3 regions of the Basfia succiniciproducens genome follow, and region 1 is predicted to be linked to each of the others. Evidence: riboswitches for the same ligand, from Rfam matches in the RefSeq annotation. Region 1 holds a riboswitch; each other region holds the start of a gene.
The links. Region 1 has a riboswitch for thiamine pyrophosphate ahead of thiB (thiamine ABC transporter substrate binding subunit). Riboswitches for the same ligand answer to the same signal wherever they lie in the genome.
Positions count from the first base shown of each region.

Region 2: linked by a shared signal. The riboswitch ahead of A4G13_RS04465 (ABC transporter substrate-binding protein) and the one ahead of thiB (thiamine ABC transporter substrate binding subunit) in region 1 are both predicted to bind thiamine pyrophosphate.
Region 3: linked by a shared signal. The riboswitch ahead of thiD (bifunctional hydroxymethylpyrimidine kinase/phosphomethylpyrimidine kinase) and the one ahead of thiB (thiamine ABC transporter substrate binding subunit) in region 1 are both predicted to bind thiamine pyrophosphate.

Region 1 is NZ_CP015031.1:1,144,590-1,150,527, forward strand. Features, by position in the region: gene thiP (thiamine/thiamine pyrophosphate ABC transporter permease ThiP) at 1-1,035, opposite strand, end outside; gene thiB (thiamine ABC transporter substrate binding subunit) at 1,040-2,041, opposite strand; TPP riboswitch at 2,101-2,194, opposite strand; gene nagK (N-acetylglucosamine kinase) at 2,433-3,347, opposite strand; gene A4G13_RS05115 (Gfo/Idh/MocA family protein) at 3,423-4,574, opposite strand; gene A4G13_RS05120 (sugar phosphate isomerase/epimerase family protein) at 4,586-5,641, opposite strand; gene A4G13_RS05125 (MFS transporter) at 5,643-5,938, opposite strand, start outside.
Region 2 is NZ_CP015031.1:1,009,679-1,015,616, reverse strand. Features, by position in the region: gene uvrB (excinuclease ABC subunit UvrB) at 1-1,803, shown strand, start outside; gene A4G13_RS04465 (ABC transporter substrate-binding protein) at 1,880-2,938, opposite strand; TPP riboswitch at 2,995-3,085, opposite strand; gene uvrD (DNA helicase II) at 3,199-5,379, shown strand; gene A4G13_RS04455 (ABC transporter permease subunit) at 5,718-5,938, shown strand, end outside.
Region 3 is NZ_CP015031.1:244,236-250,173, forward strand. Features, by position in the region: gene gss (bifunctional glutathionylspermidine amidase/synthase) at 1-27, shown strand, start outside; gene A4G13_RS01185 (ArsC family reductase) at 37-381, shown strand; gene A4G13_RS01190 (REP-associated tyrosine transposase) at 432-968, shown strand; gene dapE (succinyl-diaminopimelate desuccinylase) at 1,164-2,297, shown strand; gene A4G13_RS01200 (M15 family metallopeptidase) at 2,299-2,979, shown strand; gene thiE (thiamine phosphate synthase) at 3,027-3,689, opposite strand; gene thiD (bifunctional hydroxymethylpyrimidine kinase/phosphomethylpyrimidine kinase) at 3,676-4,485, opposite strand; TPP riboswitch at 4,625-4,718, opposite strand; gene A4G13_RS01215 (hypothetical protein) at 4,742-4,879, shown strand; gene A4G13_RS01220 (ferredoxin reductase family protein) at 4,887-5,938, opposite strand, start outside.

The DNA of each region.
Region 1 (5,938 bases):
GGCGGAAAGCGGCGCGATGGTGAAAGAAAAGCCCATTGCCCGCCAAAGCTGTGGATCTTGCCAGGCGGAAATAAACTCTTCAGCGCTAAATGCGGCAGCAACAATATTAACCAACGGTAATAAAATAAACAAACCGACAAGAATCAACACCAAAATTTGCCAAATTTTGACCGCACTTGATTGTTTTGCAATCCATAACTCTTTGTAACTTAAATTTGTTTCGGGCGCGGCGCTGAATAACGCACTCAGCCCAAATAAAGCAAAACAAAAAACAAATTGCAATAAGGCGAAAAGCGCCGCCTTAGCTAAATCAAAATCAAAAATGATCGCCTGATAAATCGCTACTTCAAGGGTTGTGTATTTAGGACCGCCGCCCAGAGTTAACACAATTGCAAAGCTCGTAAAGCAAAGGGTAAAAATCAGCATAAAAACAGGGAGTAACTGTTGTCGCAGATAAGGCAGTTCAATTAAACGAATAAACTGCCATCCCCGCAAATTCAATTGTGCGGCAAGCTGGCGCTGCTGATTGGGAATATTGTGCAACCCTTGCAGAAACATTCTGACCGCCAACGGAATATTGAAAAATAAATGGGCGATTAAAATGCCCGATAAACCGTAAATATCAGGCCGCCACTGAATATGGACGGCTTGCAGAAGTTTAACCGCCCAACCTGAAGAACCGTAAATGCCGAGCAATCCGAAAATCGCTACCAAAGAAGGCAATACAAAGGTGAGAGAAAAAATCTTTAAGAGAAAATCCTTGCCTTTAAAGGACTGATAAAAAAAAGCCCGGGCAAAAATACCGCCGATAAAAACCGATAAAAACGCCGAAAGGCTCGCCTGCCCGAAGCTGAATAGCAAAACCCGATGTAAATAATCGTCTTGCCATAAATGCCGCCAAGGGTAAGGCTCTCCCGTATTGAACACCGCTTGCAAAGCGCCGCCGTACACACAAACCAGTAACAATAGAACCGACAATCCTGCGGCATATTGGCTTGGGCGCATAATATGCCGGCGAGGGAACCATTTATTCATAAAATTATTTACTTAACGCCCGCTGCCAGACTTCAATCCAGTGTTTTATTTGCTCTGCGCTAACCGATAAAGTATCAATAGTCTTACCCTGCATTACCGCATTTTTTAAAGCGGCATAATGCGGTTCAAGATCACCCTCTACTACCGGTAGCATAACACCTTTGATAATAATGATATTTTGAATTTCGGGCTTGAGCAAAAAGGCTAAAAATTCATCGGCACATATATTATGTTTGCCGGCAATTTTGCCTGCAAAATCAATTTGTAAGGTCTCACCTTCACTGAATTCCGTCGCCGCATAATTCTCTTTTTGATCGGTTAATAAATGATAGATTGGCGAGGTATTATTACTTAAAACCAAATCACCTTCCCCTTTCAAAAAGGTACCGTAAGTTTCGGACCAGCCCTTACCGACGGTTAAAGTATGCTTTTGTAATTGTTGCCAGGCTTTTTCCACTTGCTCCGGAGGATAAATCTTATTCATCCAAACCAGTAACCCGCGCCCGATACTGCTGGTTCTTGGATCCTGATATATCACCTTTAAATCTTCACGTTCTACCAATTCTTTCAAACTTTCGGGCGGATTTGTTAATTTGCTTTTATCATAAATAAAAGCATATTTAGAAAATTCGTAAGGTACGAATGTAGTGTTTTTCCATTCAACAGGCAAAGACAATCGACTAAAATCCACCTTTGCCGGTGCGAATAAGCCTGTTTTTTCAGCGGCTTCAAGCTGATGATTATCCATTCCCAGCACGATATCGGCTTTTGTGTTTTTCCCTTCTAAACGCAAACGGTTTAACATTGTGGTACGGCTGTCAAAAGATTGAATTGTCACTTGGCATTGAGGATAAGCCCGTTCAAACTGCGCTTTCACTTCGGGCGCCGGCCCCCAATCCGCGGCAAAATATTCTTCCGCATAAATATGAAGAGGTTGAACAGCACTTAATCCGTAATCGGATATAAAAAGTGCGGTCAAAAAAAGAAAAGTTTTCAATTTAGACATAAAAAATCCTTTAATCAAAATTAAAGGAATTTAAGTGCGGTCAAATTCTGCCGAATTTTTATTTAACCTTTCTCAAATCCCTACGCTGTAATTAATCAGATCAGGTTCTACGAGTTTCTCTCAGCCTCCGAAGAAGCACCCCGTTGAGAACAGAATTTAGTTTAATCTTTTACACAAAATAAGCAAGCCGAAATTAGCGGATTTATCGCCCGATGCAAACGCTGTTAAACACAAAAAACGCCCTTGAAAAAACGGGAATTAATAGCGGCATACTCAAATTTAAAATTCGCGAGAATTTTAGAACAAAACCGACCGCAGTTCTAATCATTAAATATAATAATGATTTATCAGGAATTATAATAATAAAGCCCGTATTTACGGGCTTGTTTAATTATTTGGTAAGGAATAAAGCGGCTGCACCACGCACACCGCCGGAATCGCCGTATTTGGCTTTTTTAATTACCGGCACTTTCGCACTGCGCATAAGATGTTTTGGTAACGCCTTCGGCAAGGCTTCATAGAGATAATCAAAATTGGATAATCCGCCACCGAGTACTATTACATGCGGATCCAGCGCCGTAATAATATTACCTAAAGAAATCGCACAAAGCTCAATAAAAAGTCCGACAAAATCTACCGCAGTTTTATCCGCAGCATAGAACCGCTCAATAATTTCTTTGGCAGAAAGCGCTTCACCTTTTAAATCACGGTATAACATTTCGAATCCGCGACCCGATAAATAAGTATCCAAACAGGCGCGATTACCGCAACCGCAATCATAAATCGGCGCTTTATCCCAACCCAGCAATTTCAAGGCGTGGTAGTTTAACTGCAAATGGCCTAACTCCCCCGCCATTCCGATTTGACCGGAATGAACTTTGCCGTTAAAAATAAGCCCACCGCCGAAGCCTGTACCGAGAATTAAACCTAAGACAAACGGATATTGTTGGTTTTCTTCATCCCAGGCTTCGGAAAGCGCAAAACAGTTGGCATCATTTTCGGCGCGAACCTCGCGCCCTAAACGTTCGGATAAATCCTTAATAATAGGTTTATTATCCGCTACACGAATATTGGTAATTTCCGCAATACCGGTTTCATGATTAACGAACCCCGGCAAACCTAATCCGACGGAACCTTTACAAGCAAATTTTTGGTCGGCTTTTTCAACCAAATTTACAATGACATCCAGCCACTGTTCATAGCTGTCTTTCGGTGTTTCAACCCGTTCGGTATATTGTCTTTCAAGCTTATCATTAAATACGGCAAGCTCAATTTTAGTACCGCCAATATCAAATCCGTATAGCATAATCATCCTCAAAAAATAGACTATTTTTCCAAGTTATCCCGTTTTTCACGAGATAATCCGTAATAGTATATTCTTCTATTTAACAGAAATCCATTTTCCTTGTTGTGCACTTTCAATAATTGCATCCACAATATGTACAATTTGGGCGCCGTCTTTAAACATCGCAAATTTTGCCGTATCCTGCTGCGGATCTTTACCTTCAGCAATGAATGCATAAAATGCCAGCATCATGTTTTTAAAAGCATCAGGCCAACCTTCGATATGTCCGCCGGGAAAATGGTTATAAGCCCGTACCGCCGGATTAACCAGACTTGGATCGTCACATAAAATTTGGTTTGCCTGTTGACGGTAACCGATTTTCAGATATTGCGGGGTTTCCTGTTCCCAATGCAATGATTTTTCACTACCGCTTATATCAAAAGTCAAATCGTTTTTATGTCCCGCACTGACCTGAGAAACCGTAAACGACCCTTTTGAACCGTCTTCGAATCGCACTAAAACGGAAGCGTAATCTTCCGTTTCCACCGGTTTTAATTCGTATGACGAATCAGCATTTACCGTAACAAAACTTTCTACTTGCTTGCTGGCCTTACGGGTTGGATAAACGATACTCATATCGGCAAAAACTTCTTTGATTTTTTTGCCGGTGACAAATTGTACCGTATCGCACCAATGAGAACCGATATCCGCCACCGTACGGGATTTACCGCCGACTTTCGGATCCACCCGCCAGTTGTAATCGGTTTCAAGTAACATCCAATCTTGTAAATAATGCCCGTTAACGGCAAATACTCGCCCGATTTGTTGATCACGAACCATATCAGCCGCTTGCTGTACCATGGCAAAATTCCGGTAAACAAATCCCACTGCTGTGGTTACGCCTTGTTGTTCTGCTAATGATGTCAATTCATCCGCTTCCTGTGAAGTCAAACAAAGAGGTTTTTCCGAAAAAACGTGTTTGCCCGCCAGGATGACTTTTTTGTTAATCGCAAAATGAAGATGATTCGGCGTACAGTTGTGCACGACCTGAATATCCGGATTTGCCAATAATTTATCCACGCTGTCATAAGCCAACGGGATATTCAGTTCTTTGGCTTTTTGTTCTGCCAATTGCTGATTGTTTTCCGCCAGCGCAATCACATCCACAAAACCGAGACGGCGAATGGCCTCAATATGAGCCGCACCGATAAATCCGGTTCCGATGATACCTACGTTAATTTTTTTCATTCATCGCTCCCTTATTTTAATCCCAACATAATTTTTGCCTGTTCGCCATCGTCGCCCGTATCGGCGAAATTATCGAAACTCTTTTCCGCAACGGGAATAATATGTTTTTGAATAAATTCCGCGCCTTCTTTGGCACCTACGGCGGAATCTTTCATACAACATTCCCATTCCAAAACCGCCCAGCCCGCATAGTCGTACTGTGTCAGTTTCGAGAAAATAGCTTTAAAATCAATTTGTCCGTCGCCGAGGGAACGGAAATGTCCCGCCCGTTCCAACCAGTTCTGATAACCGCCGTAACAGCCAGATTTGGCGGATTTAACGAATTCCGCGTCTTTCACGTGAAAGGCTTTGATTCGTTCGTGGTAAAAATCAATAAACTGCAAATAATCCATGTTTTGTAACAACATATGGCTCGGATCATAAAGAATATTACAACGAGGATGACGATTAAGTTTGTCTAAAAAGCGTTCGAAGGTCACTCCGTCATGTAAATCTTCCCCCGGATGTAATTCATAACATAGGTCTACGCCTTGTTCGTCAAAATAATCCAAAATCGGTTTCCAACGTTTGGCCAATTCATCAAAGGCTGTTTGAATTAATTGTTCTTTGCGTGGCGGCCAGGGGTAAAAATACGGCCATGCTAACGAGCCGGAAAAAGACGCATGAGCGTTTAATCCCAGGCGTTTGGAGGCGACCGCCGCCTGTTTAATTATATTTACCGCCCACAGCTGCCGCGCTTCACTGTTACCACGCACTTGTTCCGGTGCGAATCCGTCAAAAGCCGTATCATAAGCCGGATGAACCGCAACCAGCTGTCCTTCCAAATGGGTAGATAATTCACTAACGACCAAACCGTATTGCGCTAAAATACCTTTTACTTCATCGCAATAAGTTTGACTTTGCGCCGCTAATTCCACATCAAAAATATGTTTGTGATTGCAGGGAATCTGCAAAGCTTTAAATCCTAACCCGGCAGCCCATTGCGCCAGGCTGTCCAACCGGTTAAAGGGCGCTTTATTATCAATGAACTGAGCCAAAAATAAACCGGGGCCTTTAATAGTTTTCATGTTATGCCTCCCGTTTATCTTCTTTATAGTTAAAGAAAATGAAGAAAATCACGGAAATTACTACCGCACTTATAGCAGGGATCCACCAGAATGTACTCCATGTGGAAACGTCGGTATTATCCGCAAACATATTATTGTATAAACCGCCTGAAATTTGTGAGCCAAGCAACATACCCAAACCGTAAGTGAATAACACCACCAGGCTTTGTGCTTGTCCGCGGATTTTTTCATCCGCAACTTTATCGGTGTACATAAAGCCGACCACAAAGAAGAAGTCGTAACATATACCGTGCAATA
Region 2 (5,938 bases), 130 kb from region 1:
TATGCGGAGATGAAAGCTTTCTTTCCGGAAAATGCCGTGGAATATTTTGTTTCTTATTATGATTATTACCAGCCTGAGGCTTATGTGCCGAGTAGCGATACATTTATCGAAAAAGACGCTTCCATTAATGATCAAATCGAACAAATGCGCCTGTCCGCTACAAAATCATTCCTTGAACGCCGTGACACTATTGTTGTGGCTTCCGTTTCCGCTATTTATGGTTTAGGTGATCCGGATTCCTATTTAAAAATGATGCTGCATTTGCAAACGGGGGCGATTATCGATCAGCGTCAAATTTTAGCCCGTTTAGCCGAATTGCAATATACCCGCAACGATCAGGCTTTTCAGCGCGGTACTTTTCGGGTGCGAGGTGAAATTATTGATATTTTCCCGGCCGAATCCGATGAGCGGGCGGTACGAATCGAATTATTCGACGATGAAATTGAGCGCTTAAGCTTATTTGACCCGTTAACCGGTACCGGTTTTGGTACAGTGCCGAGATTTACCGTTTACCCGAAAACTCATTATGTAACGCCGAGAGAACAAATTTTAGATGCCATTGAAAAAATCAAATCGGAGCTAGCGGATCGCCGGGAATATTTCATTAAAGAAAACAAATTATTGGAAGAACAGCGAATTACCCAGCGTACTCAGTTTGATATAGAAATGATGAACGAATTGGGTTATTGCTCCGGGATCGAAAATTATTCCCGCTACCTATCCGGTCGGAATGAGGGGGAGCCACCGCCTACCTTATTTGATTATATGCCTTCCGATGCTTTGCTGGTTATTGATGAGTCTCATGTCACGGTGCCGCAAATCGGCGGTATGTACCGCGGTGACCGTTCGCGTAAAGAAACGCTGGTAGAATACGGCTTTCGTCTGCCTTCCGCATTGGATAACCGACCGCTGCGTTTTGAAGAATTCGAACGTTTGGCGCCGCAGACTATTTATGTTTCGGCAACGCCCGGACCTTACGAATTGGAAAAATCAGGTACGGAAATTATCGACCAGGTGGTACGCCCGACGGGCTTGCTTGATCCGGAAATTGAAATCCGTCCGGTTTCTATTCAGGTAGACGATTTGCTGTCCGAAGCCCGTCAGCGTGCGGATCGCAATGAGCGAGTACTGGTAACTACATTGACTAAGCGCATGGCGGAGGACCTTACCGATTATTTGGATGAACACGGCATAAGAGTGCGTTATTTGCATTCCGATATCGACACCGTGGAACGGGTGGAAATTATCCGCGATTTACGTTTAGGCGAATTTGACGTGTTGGTAGGAATCAACTTATTAAGGGAAGGACTGGATATTCCGGAAGTGTCGCTGGTTGCCATTCTTGACGCGGATAAAGAAGGTTTCTTGCGTTCCGAACGTTCGTTAATTCAAACTATCGGTCGGGCGGCGCGTAATTTAAAGGGCAAAGCCATTCTTTATGCGGATCGTATTACCAATTCCATGGAAAAGGCAATCACCGAAACTAACCGCCGTCGTGAAAAGCAAATGAAATATAATGAGGAACACGGCATTACGCCGCAAGGATTAAATAAAAAAGTGGGCGAGTTATTGGATATAGGTCAGGGTGGTTCGAATAAATCAAGAAACAAACAGCGTAGCCAAAAAGCGGCCGAGCCTGCGACAACTTATGCAATACCGATGACTGCGAAAGAATATCAGCAACAAATTAAGAAACTTGAACAGCAAATGTATAAATTTGCGCAGGATTTGGAATTTGAAAAAGCGGCCGCAATTCGTGACCAATTGCATAAATTAAGGGAACAATTTGTCGAAAACGGTTAAAAAGTGCGGTTAAAATTTCCGGATTTTTGTATAAAAAGCAAACGGCATTCGATGATTTTGAATGCCGTTTTTTTGTTTATTGCGGCTGGTTACTTAAAATGCCGTTCACCCAGCGTTCAATCAGTAGTTTGCTTTGTTCGTTGGAACCGAAACGGATAAAGTCAATATCAATGATCTTAGGATTAGCCGGCACATGCATGCCCGGATAATATTGCGCATGAATATTTGCCGGCAGTTGATAGGAATCCGCTTCGCGCCAATGCACTTCCTGCGCTTCCGGCGTTAATGCCCAATCGGTGAATAATTTGGCGTTATCTAAATTGCGGGCGCCTTTAATAATGCTGGTTGCCCCTAAAGTATAAGCGGTTCCTTCGCAAGGATAAACGCCTTCAACCGGAGCGCCTTTTTCTTTTTCCCGAACGTAAGTGTGGAAAAAACTGATGTCCACGGCGACTTCGCCGCTTGCCAGATTGCTGGTCGCCAGCCCGCTTTTAGTATATTGCGCAATGTTTTTATTTAATTTGGCTAAGAAATCAAAGGCTTTTTCTTCCCCCCAAAGGGAAACCAAGGCAATTAAGAAAGAATAACCGGTACCGGATACACGGGGATCTGCATATTGAATTTGGTTCTTGAAGCGGGGATCGAGCAAATCGGCAAAACATTTGGGCGGCTCGATATTGAGCGAGGCTAATTTCTTACTGTTTATGCCCATACTGAGTTCCATTAGATAAATAACGGAAGTGTATTCGCCACGTTTTTCAGTGAGATCTTTAAATATCGGCAAAATATCTTTTTGGTTAGGCGAACGGTATTTTTCCAGCAAACCTAAATCCGCCGCCTGCAAATGCGGTTCGAGGGTTCCGCCATACCAAATGTCTCCTTGCGGATTATCTTTTTCCGTTTTAATTTTGCCTAATACCGTACCTGTACTGTTACGTACAAACTGGGTTTTCACATTATATTTTTTTGAAAAAGCTTGCGCGACTTTTTCGCAGGTCGTGTTTTGTACGCTGCAATAAATATTGAGTTTGCCTTCAGCCTGTGCGCCGGAGGGAAGAAATAAGGATAATCCGCATAAAAGTGCGGTCGATTTTATCAAAGTTTTGAGAGGATGTGATGATAGTAAAGTTGTCATTGATCTGCTCCTTGACTAGTGAAAACAAAACAACCAACACTTAAACGAAAGAGTTCTCAATAGATTGATTAGTTTCCTACGCCAGTGTTAACTGTATCAGGTTCACGGGTATTTTCTCAGCTAATTTAAGCACCCCGACTAACGGCGATAACTATAAAAGGTTTCCTTTTATTTGTAAATGAGGTCGGAGGATTGCATTGACAAATGCCATACAGACAATATAATCCCCTGTAAAAATAAACAGATAAAACGGTAAATTGATGGATATTTCAGAATTACTCGACGGATTAAACGATAAACAACGTGAAGCTGTAGCGGCGCCGCTTGGAAATTATCTTGTGTTGGCCGGTGCCGGCAGCGGTAAAACCAGAGTGCTAACGCACCGAATCGCTTGGTTAATTGCCGTTGAAGGAATTTCTGAAGGCAGTATCATGGCAGTAACCTTTACCAATAAAGCGGCGGCGGAAATGCGCCAGCGTATTGAATCCACCCTTTCACAACATTCTTCCCGCCGTTTGTTCGGTATGTGGGTGGGCACTTTTCACAGTATTGCCCACCGATTATTGCGTGCTCATTATCTGGATGCGAATTTACCGCAGGATTTCCAAATTCTGGACAGCGAAGATCAGCTACGTTTACTGAAACGCCTGCTTAAACTACATAATTACGATGAAAAAATGTTTCCCGCAAAACAGGCTTGTTGGTATATCAATAATAAAAAAGATGACGGATTACGCCCTCACCAAATTGATGATAATAACGATAAACAAGAGCGTGAATGGATTAATATTTATCGCATTTATCAGGATACCTGCGATCGAGCCGGATTAGTGGATTTTGCGGAAATTCTATTGCGTGCCTACGAATTATTCCTCAAAAAACCGGTAATTCTGCAGCGTTATCGGCAACGTTTCCAGCAAATTTTAGTGGACGAATTTCAGGATACCAACAAAATTCAATATGCCTGGATTCGATTGCTGGCGGGCGAGACCGGCAATGTTATGATTGTGGGTGATGACGATCAATCCATTTATGGTTGGCGCGGTGCGCAAGTTGAAAATATTCAGCGTTTTTTAGATGATTTCCATAAAGCGAAAACCATTCGTTTAGAACAAAATTATCGTTCTACGGGCAATATTCTGCAATCGGCAAACCAGCTTATTTCCAATAACAGTAACCGTTTGGGAAAAGATCTTTGGACCGAGGGCGACAAAGGCGAACCCGTCGGTATTTATGCCGCATTTAACGAATTGGATGAAGCTTTGTTTGTTTCTTCTCAAATTAAAATCTGGCAGGAAGACGGCGGCGAACTCAATGATTGTGCGGTGTTATATCGCAGTAACAGTCAGTCCCGCGTGATTGAAGAGGCTTTGATTCGCGCGCAAATTCCTTATCGGATTTATGGCGGTATGCGGTTCTTCGAGCGTCAGGAAATTAAAGATGCGTTGGCGTATTTGCGTTTGATTGCGAATCGGCAGGATGACGCCGCTTTTGAACGGGTTATCAATACGCCGACACGCGGTATTGGCGATCGCACTTTAGATGTGTTGCGTAATCTTACCCGCGAGCGGGAAATTACCTTATGGCAAGCCACTCAGTTAGCTATCGGTGAAAATAAACTGGCGGGACGTTCGGCAACGGCATTACTGCGCTTTTGCGAATTAATTAATTCCTTGGCGCAGGAAACGGAAGAAATGCCTTTATTTGCGCAAACGGATTTTGTCATTAAGCATTCCGGTTTATATGAAATGTATAAACAGGAAAAAGGCGAAAAAGGTGAGGTTCGTATTGAAAACCTGGAAGAACTGGTTTCCGCAACGCGGGAATTCATCAAACCTGATGATGCGGAAGATATGTCGGATCTAAGCGCCTTTTTAACGCATGCATCTCTTGAGGCCGGTGAAGAGCAGGCATCTCCTCATCAATCCTGTGTGCAAATGATGACTTTGCATTCGGCTAAAGGTCTGGAATTTCCGCGGGTGTTTATGGTCGGCGTAGAAGAAGGCTTATTCCCTAGCTTTATGTCTTTAGAAGAACCGGGGCGTTTGGAAGAAGAACGCCGTTTGGCTTATGTGGGGATCACCCGGGCAAAACAGAAATTGACTATTTGCTATGCGGAAAGTCGCCGATTATACGGCAAAGAAGAGCGTCATATTCCGTCCCGTTTTATCAATGAATTACCGCAGGAATGTATTCAGGCGGTTCGTTTGCGGGGTACGGTTACCCGCGCTTACAATCAAAGTGCGGTCGGTTCTGTGAAAATTTCACCGTTAAACGACAGCGGTTGGAAAACCGGGCAAAAAGTGAAACACGGCAAATTCGGCACGGGAACGGTGATTAATGTTGAAGGCTCGGATAATAACACCCGTTTGCAAATCGCGTTCCAGGGGCAGGGGATCAAATGGTTAATTGCGCATTTGGCAAATTTAGAAAAGCTTTAGGGATTATTTAAATCTTTTTTCTATATCCTCGGCTTCTTTTCTTCTCGGGGAGACTTTGCAATCAAGTTCTTATATGCTAATGTTTTGTTCGACGATTGCTGTTTTATTATTAATTATTGACATTGACGGCGCTGTCGGTTGAAGCGCCCGATAATTTAATTTCGCGGGGTATTTTCATTATTTAAGGTCTTTATGCTTTAAAACTTAGGTAAAGCAAACTCCTGCCAAACCCCTCCATACCCCCTAATAAGAAAATATGCTTATCTTTGGTGCGGGTATTGTCATAGAAACGAAAAAATCACCGCACTTTTCATAATTACAACCTAACGAGAAATTTTATGTTTAAGTTTATTCTCAAACGTATTTTGATGGTTATTCCTACTTTTTTAGCCATCACGTTGGTTACGTTTGCACTGGTTCATTTTATTCCCGGCGATCCTGTCGAAATCCGTATGGGAGAGCGGGGCGTTGATCCTATCGTTCATGCGCAAATGATGGAGCAAATGGGGTTGAACGATCCTTTACCCGAACAATATCTAAATTATATAAAAGGCGTTGT
Region 3 (5,938 bases), 900 kb from region 1:
AACGATAAAGACTTTTTAGCAAAATAAGGATAATAAATGATAACGGTTTACGGTATTAAAAATTGCGATACGGTGAAAAAAGCCTTGAAATGGTTAACGGATAATAATATTGAGCATAAATTGCACGATTATCGTACGGACGGATTAGCTCCCGAATTTTTAATTAATGCGGAAGCACAGTTTGGCTGGCAGACGCTGGTGAATAAACGCAGTACCACATGGCGTAATTTAGACAGCCAAATCAGAGAGAATCTGGAAAAACATACCGCACTTTCAGTTCTCGCCGAACAGCCGACATTAATCAAACGCCCGATTATCCTGCAAGACGGCATCGCATTAATTGGTTTTAATATAAAAGAATATGAAAAAGCTTTTGGTTAATTACGTAGGGTAGGATTGCCAGCCCACCAATAATAAGTGTGGATGATATTATGCCAAATTATCGAAGAGATTTTTCACCGGGTGCAACTTATTTTTTTACCGTTGTTATAAATCAACGTAGTGACGGGCTTCTAATAAAATATATAAATGAGTTTAAGCAAGCTTATCAAGATGTTGTTTTATATTATCCATTTGAAACAATTGCACTAACAGTATTACCTGATCATTTTCATTTAATTATGCAATTACCAGAAAATGATTCAGATTATTCAAAAAGAATTTCCTCTTTAAAATATAATTTTAGTTCATTATTACCAACTTATTATCGTAATGTGAATTTGAGTCGTCAGTTCAAACGGGAAGCAGGTATTTGGCAACGGCGATTTTGGGAACATTTGATCAGAGATGACAGAGATTTGGATAATCATATTGATTACGTGTATTACAATCCTGTAAAACATGGTTATGTATCTCAAGTTATGGATTGGAAATATTCAACTTTTCATCGAGATGTTAAAAATGGGATTTTTGAATTAGATTGGGGAAGTTATATTTCTGAATCTGTCCGGAATTTATATTTGGATTAATTATAAAATCGGTGGGCTGGCAAGCCCACCCTACGCGTAAGAATAAAAAACAAACGAAAAACACAATGATTAATTTTGCACGGTATCCTATTAACTGTTTTTGATATAAAAGAATATAAAAAAACTTTTGGTTAATCGTATATCGTGTAGGGTGGGCTTGCCAGCCCACCGGCTACGAGTGAGAATAAAAAATAAATGAAAAACACAATTATCAATCTTGCACAGGATTTAATCCGTCGTCCTTCAATTAGCCCGGATGATCAAGGGTGCCAGCAGGTTATTGCAGAGCGTTTAGCAAAGTTGGGCTTTAACATTGAATGGATGCCTTTTAACGATACCATAAACCTTTGGGCTAAACACGGCGCTACTTCACCTGTGGTCGCTTTTGCCGGGCATACGGATGTAGTACCTACCGGCGATGAAAACCAATGGAATTATCCGCCGTTTTCCGCTCAAATTGTAGATGATATGCTTTACGGACGCGGTGCGGCGGATATGAAAGGCTCTCTTGCCGCAATGATTGTTGCTGCGGAAGAATATGTTAAAGCTAACCCGAATCATGCCGGAACGATTGCCTTATTAATCACGTCGGATGAAGAAGCGGCGGCGAAAGACGGTACGGTTAAAGTGGTTGAAAGCTTAATGGCACGCGGTGAAAATATTGATTATTGCCTGGTTGGCGAACCTTCCAGTGCGAAACAATTGGGTGATGTTGTGAAAAACGGGCGGCGCGGTTCTATTACCGGCGATCTTTATATTCAGGGAATTCAAGGTCATGTGGCTTATCCGCATTTAGCCGAAAATCCGGTTCATAAAGCAACGAAATTTTTAACCGAATTAACGACTTACGAGTGGGACAACGGCAATGAGTTTTTCCCGCCTACAAGTTTACAAATCGCCAATATTCATGCGGGTACGGGCAGTAATAATGTGATTCCCGGCGAATTATACGTGCAGTTTAACCTGCGTTATTGCACCGAAGTTACTGATGAGTTTATTAAAAATAAAGTGGCGGAGATGTTGCAAAAGCATGATTTGACATATCGTATTGACTGGAATTTATCCGGTAAACCTTTTCTAACCAAACCGGGAAAATTACTGAATGCCGTGGTGGAAAGCCTTGAATCCGTGGCGGGCATTAAACCTAAACTTGATACCGGCGGCGGCACCTCCGACGGACGTTTTATAGCGCTAATGGGCGCCGAGGTTGTAGAGCTTGGTCCGTTGAACGCCACAATTCACAAAGTTAACGAATGCGTAAGTTGCAGGGATTTGGCGACTTTAGGTGAGGTTTACCGACAAATGTTGGTGAATCTGTTGGGGAAATAATATGGGATTCGGCGCTGAAAACCTCACCGGCAAATCCCGTTCCCATTTGTTGAATTTGCCTTGTCCCTTATCAAATAATCATTTCTTGCAGCCGCAAGCGTTAAAGGCTTTTCAGGCATTGCAGAAAAGTGCGGTCAAAAACGGCTTTAATTTGCAGCCCGCCAGCACTTTCCGGGATTTTGCCCGCCAGCAATTGATTTGGAACGGTAAATTTAACGGCGAACGCAAGGTACATGATGATCAAGGAAATCCGCTGGATTTGACCGCACTTTCCTGTTGGGAAAAAGCGCAGGCTATTTTACGCTGGTCGGCGTTGCCGGGAGCAAGTCGTCATCATTGGGGAACCGAAATTGATTTTTTTGATCCCGATTTGTTACCGCAGCATCAACAATTGCAACTGGAACCCTGGGAATATGAGCAAGACGGTTATTTTTTTGAGTTGAGCCGGTTTCTGCAACAAAATTTACCGCAGTTTGATTTTGTTTTGCCTTTTATGCAAACGCCTAAAGGCAAAGAAATCGGGCGAGAACCCTGGCATATCAGTTATTTACCGTTGGCGGAGAAGCTGGAAAAGCAATTCACCCCCGAAATTTTGCTTAATGCCTGGGAAAATGAAGACATCGCAGGTCGCCAAACATTAATCGCCCATTTACCGGAAATTTTCGAACGGTTTATTTATTAAAATATTAGAAAGGCGCCATGTTGGGTCAGTTGTCTTGTAATCAACATTTACTTCTGCGCTAAGGTTTTCACCGTGTTAGCTATATTGACGGAATGGCTGATGGCGGAAATCACAGCGACACCATCGGTGCCTAAGCGACGTAATATCGCGGCGCTTTCCTCTTTAATTCCGCCTATGGCAACACAGGGTTTATCTATGCCCAATTGTCGGATTTGTCGAATAAAATTCATACCGACGACGGGCGAATGATCAGCTTTAGAATTTGTCGGGAAAATTGGGCCGACACCGAAATAATCAATATCCTGCCGATCTTTATTTGCTAATGCTTGTGCTAATGTATTAATTGATAATCCAATAATGGGTTTATTGCGGGCATTGCGCAAAATGGTTTCCACCGCTGTGTCTTTTTGCCCCACATGAATGCCGTCGGCTTGAATGGATAAGGCAAGCTCAACATCGTCATTAACAATAAAAGGAACCTGAAATTGCCGGCATAATTGCAGGCATTTAAGAGCTAATCGTCGTTTTAATTGGGGATCGCAAGCCAGAGATTGCTCGCCCTTTTCCCGAAACTGAAAGCAGGTAATGCCCGCTTCCAATGCCCGTTGCAAAATCGTCAGCAGATTTTCAGTCGGCTCCCCGGGTAAATGGCGGCAATCTTGCGAACCCGCAATAAAATAAACGGAAAGCATGGATTTAATCTTGTTCATTTTGATATGCCCAATGATTTGTCGGTCCGTGCCCGTGGCCGATATTTAACGGATGACCGATTGCCGCCGTAATGTAGCTTTTTGCCGTGCGAACCGCTTGTTCAACAGGCTTACCTTTAGCAAGTTCGGCGGTAAGGCAGGCTGAAAAGGTGCAACCGGTACCATGGGTGTGCGGTGTAGCGAAGCGAGGAGCTTCCAAGGTGAAATAGCCTTTTTGAGTAAAAACCCAGTCTTTGCAGAGCTTACTTTGCGAATTATTATGATGTCCGCCTTTGATCACCACCGTATTTGTGCCTAGTTCATGAAAAATTTGTGCCGCGTTGAAAATATCCGCTTCGTTTTTAATTTGAGTGCCGGTAATACGTTCCGCCTCGGGAATATTCGGCGTAATGAGGCAGGCTTTAGGCAGTATCAAATTTTTTAATGCGGCAACCGCACTTTGTTCTAAAAGTGTTGCGCCGCCTTTGGCGATCATCACCGGATCTAGCACAATATGAGAAAATTGATATTGTTCCAGACAGTCCGCCACACATTGAATAATTTCCGTATTGCCCAACATGCCGATTTTCACGGCGGAAATACTAAAATCCTTCGCAACCGCTCTCAATTGCGCCTGAATGCTGGCGAGGGGAATCGGGTGAATATCGAAAACACCCAGCGTATTTTGTGCGGTTACCGCGGTAATTACCGAAGTGCCGAACACACCGCGCATTTGAAAAGTTTTTAGATCCGCCTGAATACCGGCGCCGCCGCCACTGTCAGAGCCTGCAATAGTAAGCACTTGAGGGATAACCATTATTTTCTCCTTTATCGTTTAAAGAATAATTTAGTGCTGATGGATATTCAAAAAACAATGTTATTGAATAGCAAAGGCGTAAAACGGATATCGGGAGAATGGCAAAATAGCGGTGTGACAATGAGTTATTGAAAACCGAAAAGGCTTGCGGTTAGTTCCCTACGCCAGTATTAGCTGTTTCAGGTTCACGGGTATTATCTCAGCCGCAAAATGCAGCACCCCGACTAATGAGGATTAAGTTTAGAATGATTTAACAATGAAAACAAAACTTTTTATTCGAATTGTGAGCCTGGTCACTAAAAATGATATTCGTCCGTCGGTATTAAAGTGCGGTCATTTTTCGGCATTTTTCAAAAATCGCAAAAAAACGACCACACTTTTATCCGACGATTAAACTTTCCCTATCGCATTTCGAAAAGTTCTTGATGAAAACGACTCGCCGGCAATCCTTGTCGGCATAAATCTTTGCGTAAGGTATCGCCGAATGCTGAGATACCGCAATACCAAAAGCTTGTTTTGGTCAGGTCCTTCACCGTATTGATAATATCAGCTGAAGTCAGGCGACTTTGTTCGGCGGAGCAACGTAAATGCAGATTGATACCGGCTTCAGCCGATTTTTGTTGTAATTCCGCTATTAAAACGGGATCGCTTTCACGATAGCTATAAAACAAATCCACGGTTTGCTTATGTGTTGATTGCGCCAGTTCTTCCAAGCGAGCCATAAACGGCGTAATGCCGATTCCCGTGGCAATCCAGATTTGTTGTTGGGCATCATCGGCGAAGGTAAAACGCCCGTAAGGCCCTTCAATTAACAGCTTGTCATTTGCTTTCCAACGTTGTGCCAAGGTATCTGTGTAATCGCCCAGCGCCTTGATACAGAAACGGATATCCCGGCTGGCGGGATCCCAAGCGGACGCAAAGCTAAAAGGATGCGGTTTTTCCGTATCATTTAACGCGCGAACGAAGGCAAACTGCCCGGCTTTATGCCCTTGCCATGTCGGCACATTGACTGTTAAGTCCAGCCCGTCGATTTTCTGCAACGGACGTGCGGAACGAATAGTTCCCTGATAACGTATTTTTTTACCCGCCAGGTTAAACAGAATCAGCAGAGCGGAAACTGCTCCGACTGCAAGTAAAACCGCCGTTACCCAACCGATAGGTTGATGCCAATATTCGAATTTTATTAAAACTACGGAGTGGAACACCAGTGCAAGATAGGCAGCCGCCAGCCATTTATGAAATTTTACGAACCAGCGGTAAGGGATCTTTTTAACTAAAGAAACGATCATCAATATCAATGCAAGATAAAACGCCCATTCACCGATACTTTCGGCAATTCCGCGCATACCGCCCAGCCATTGTTCAAGCCCGGCGCCGGCATTTTGCCCTAAGCGCTGTCTTTGTCGCAAAGGTCTTTCCAACCAGCCCCAACCAACCATCCATTTGGTTCCGT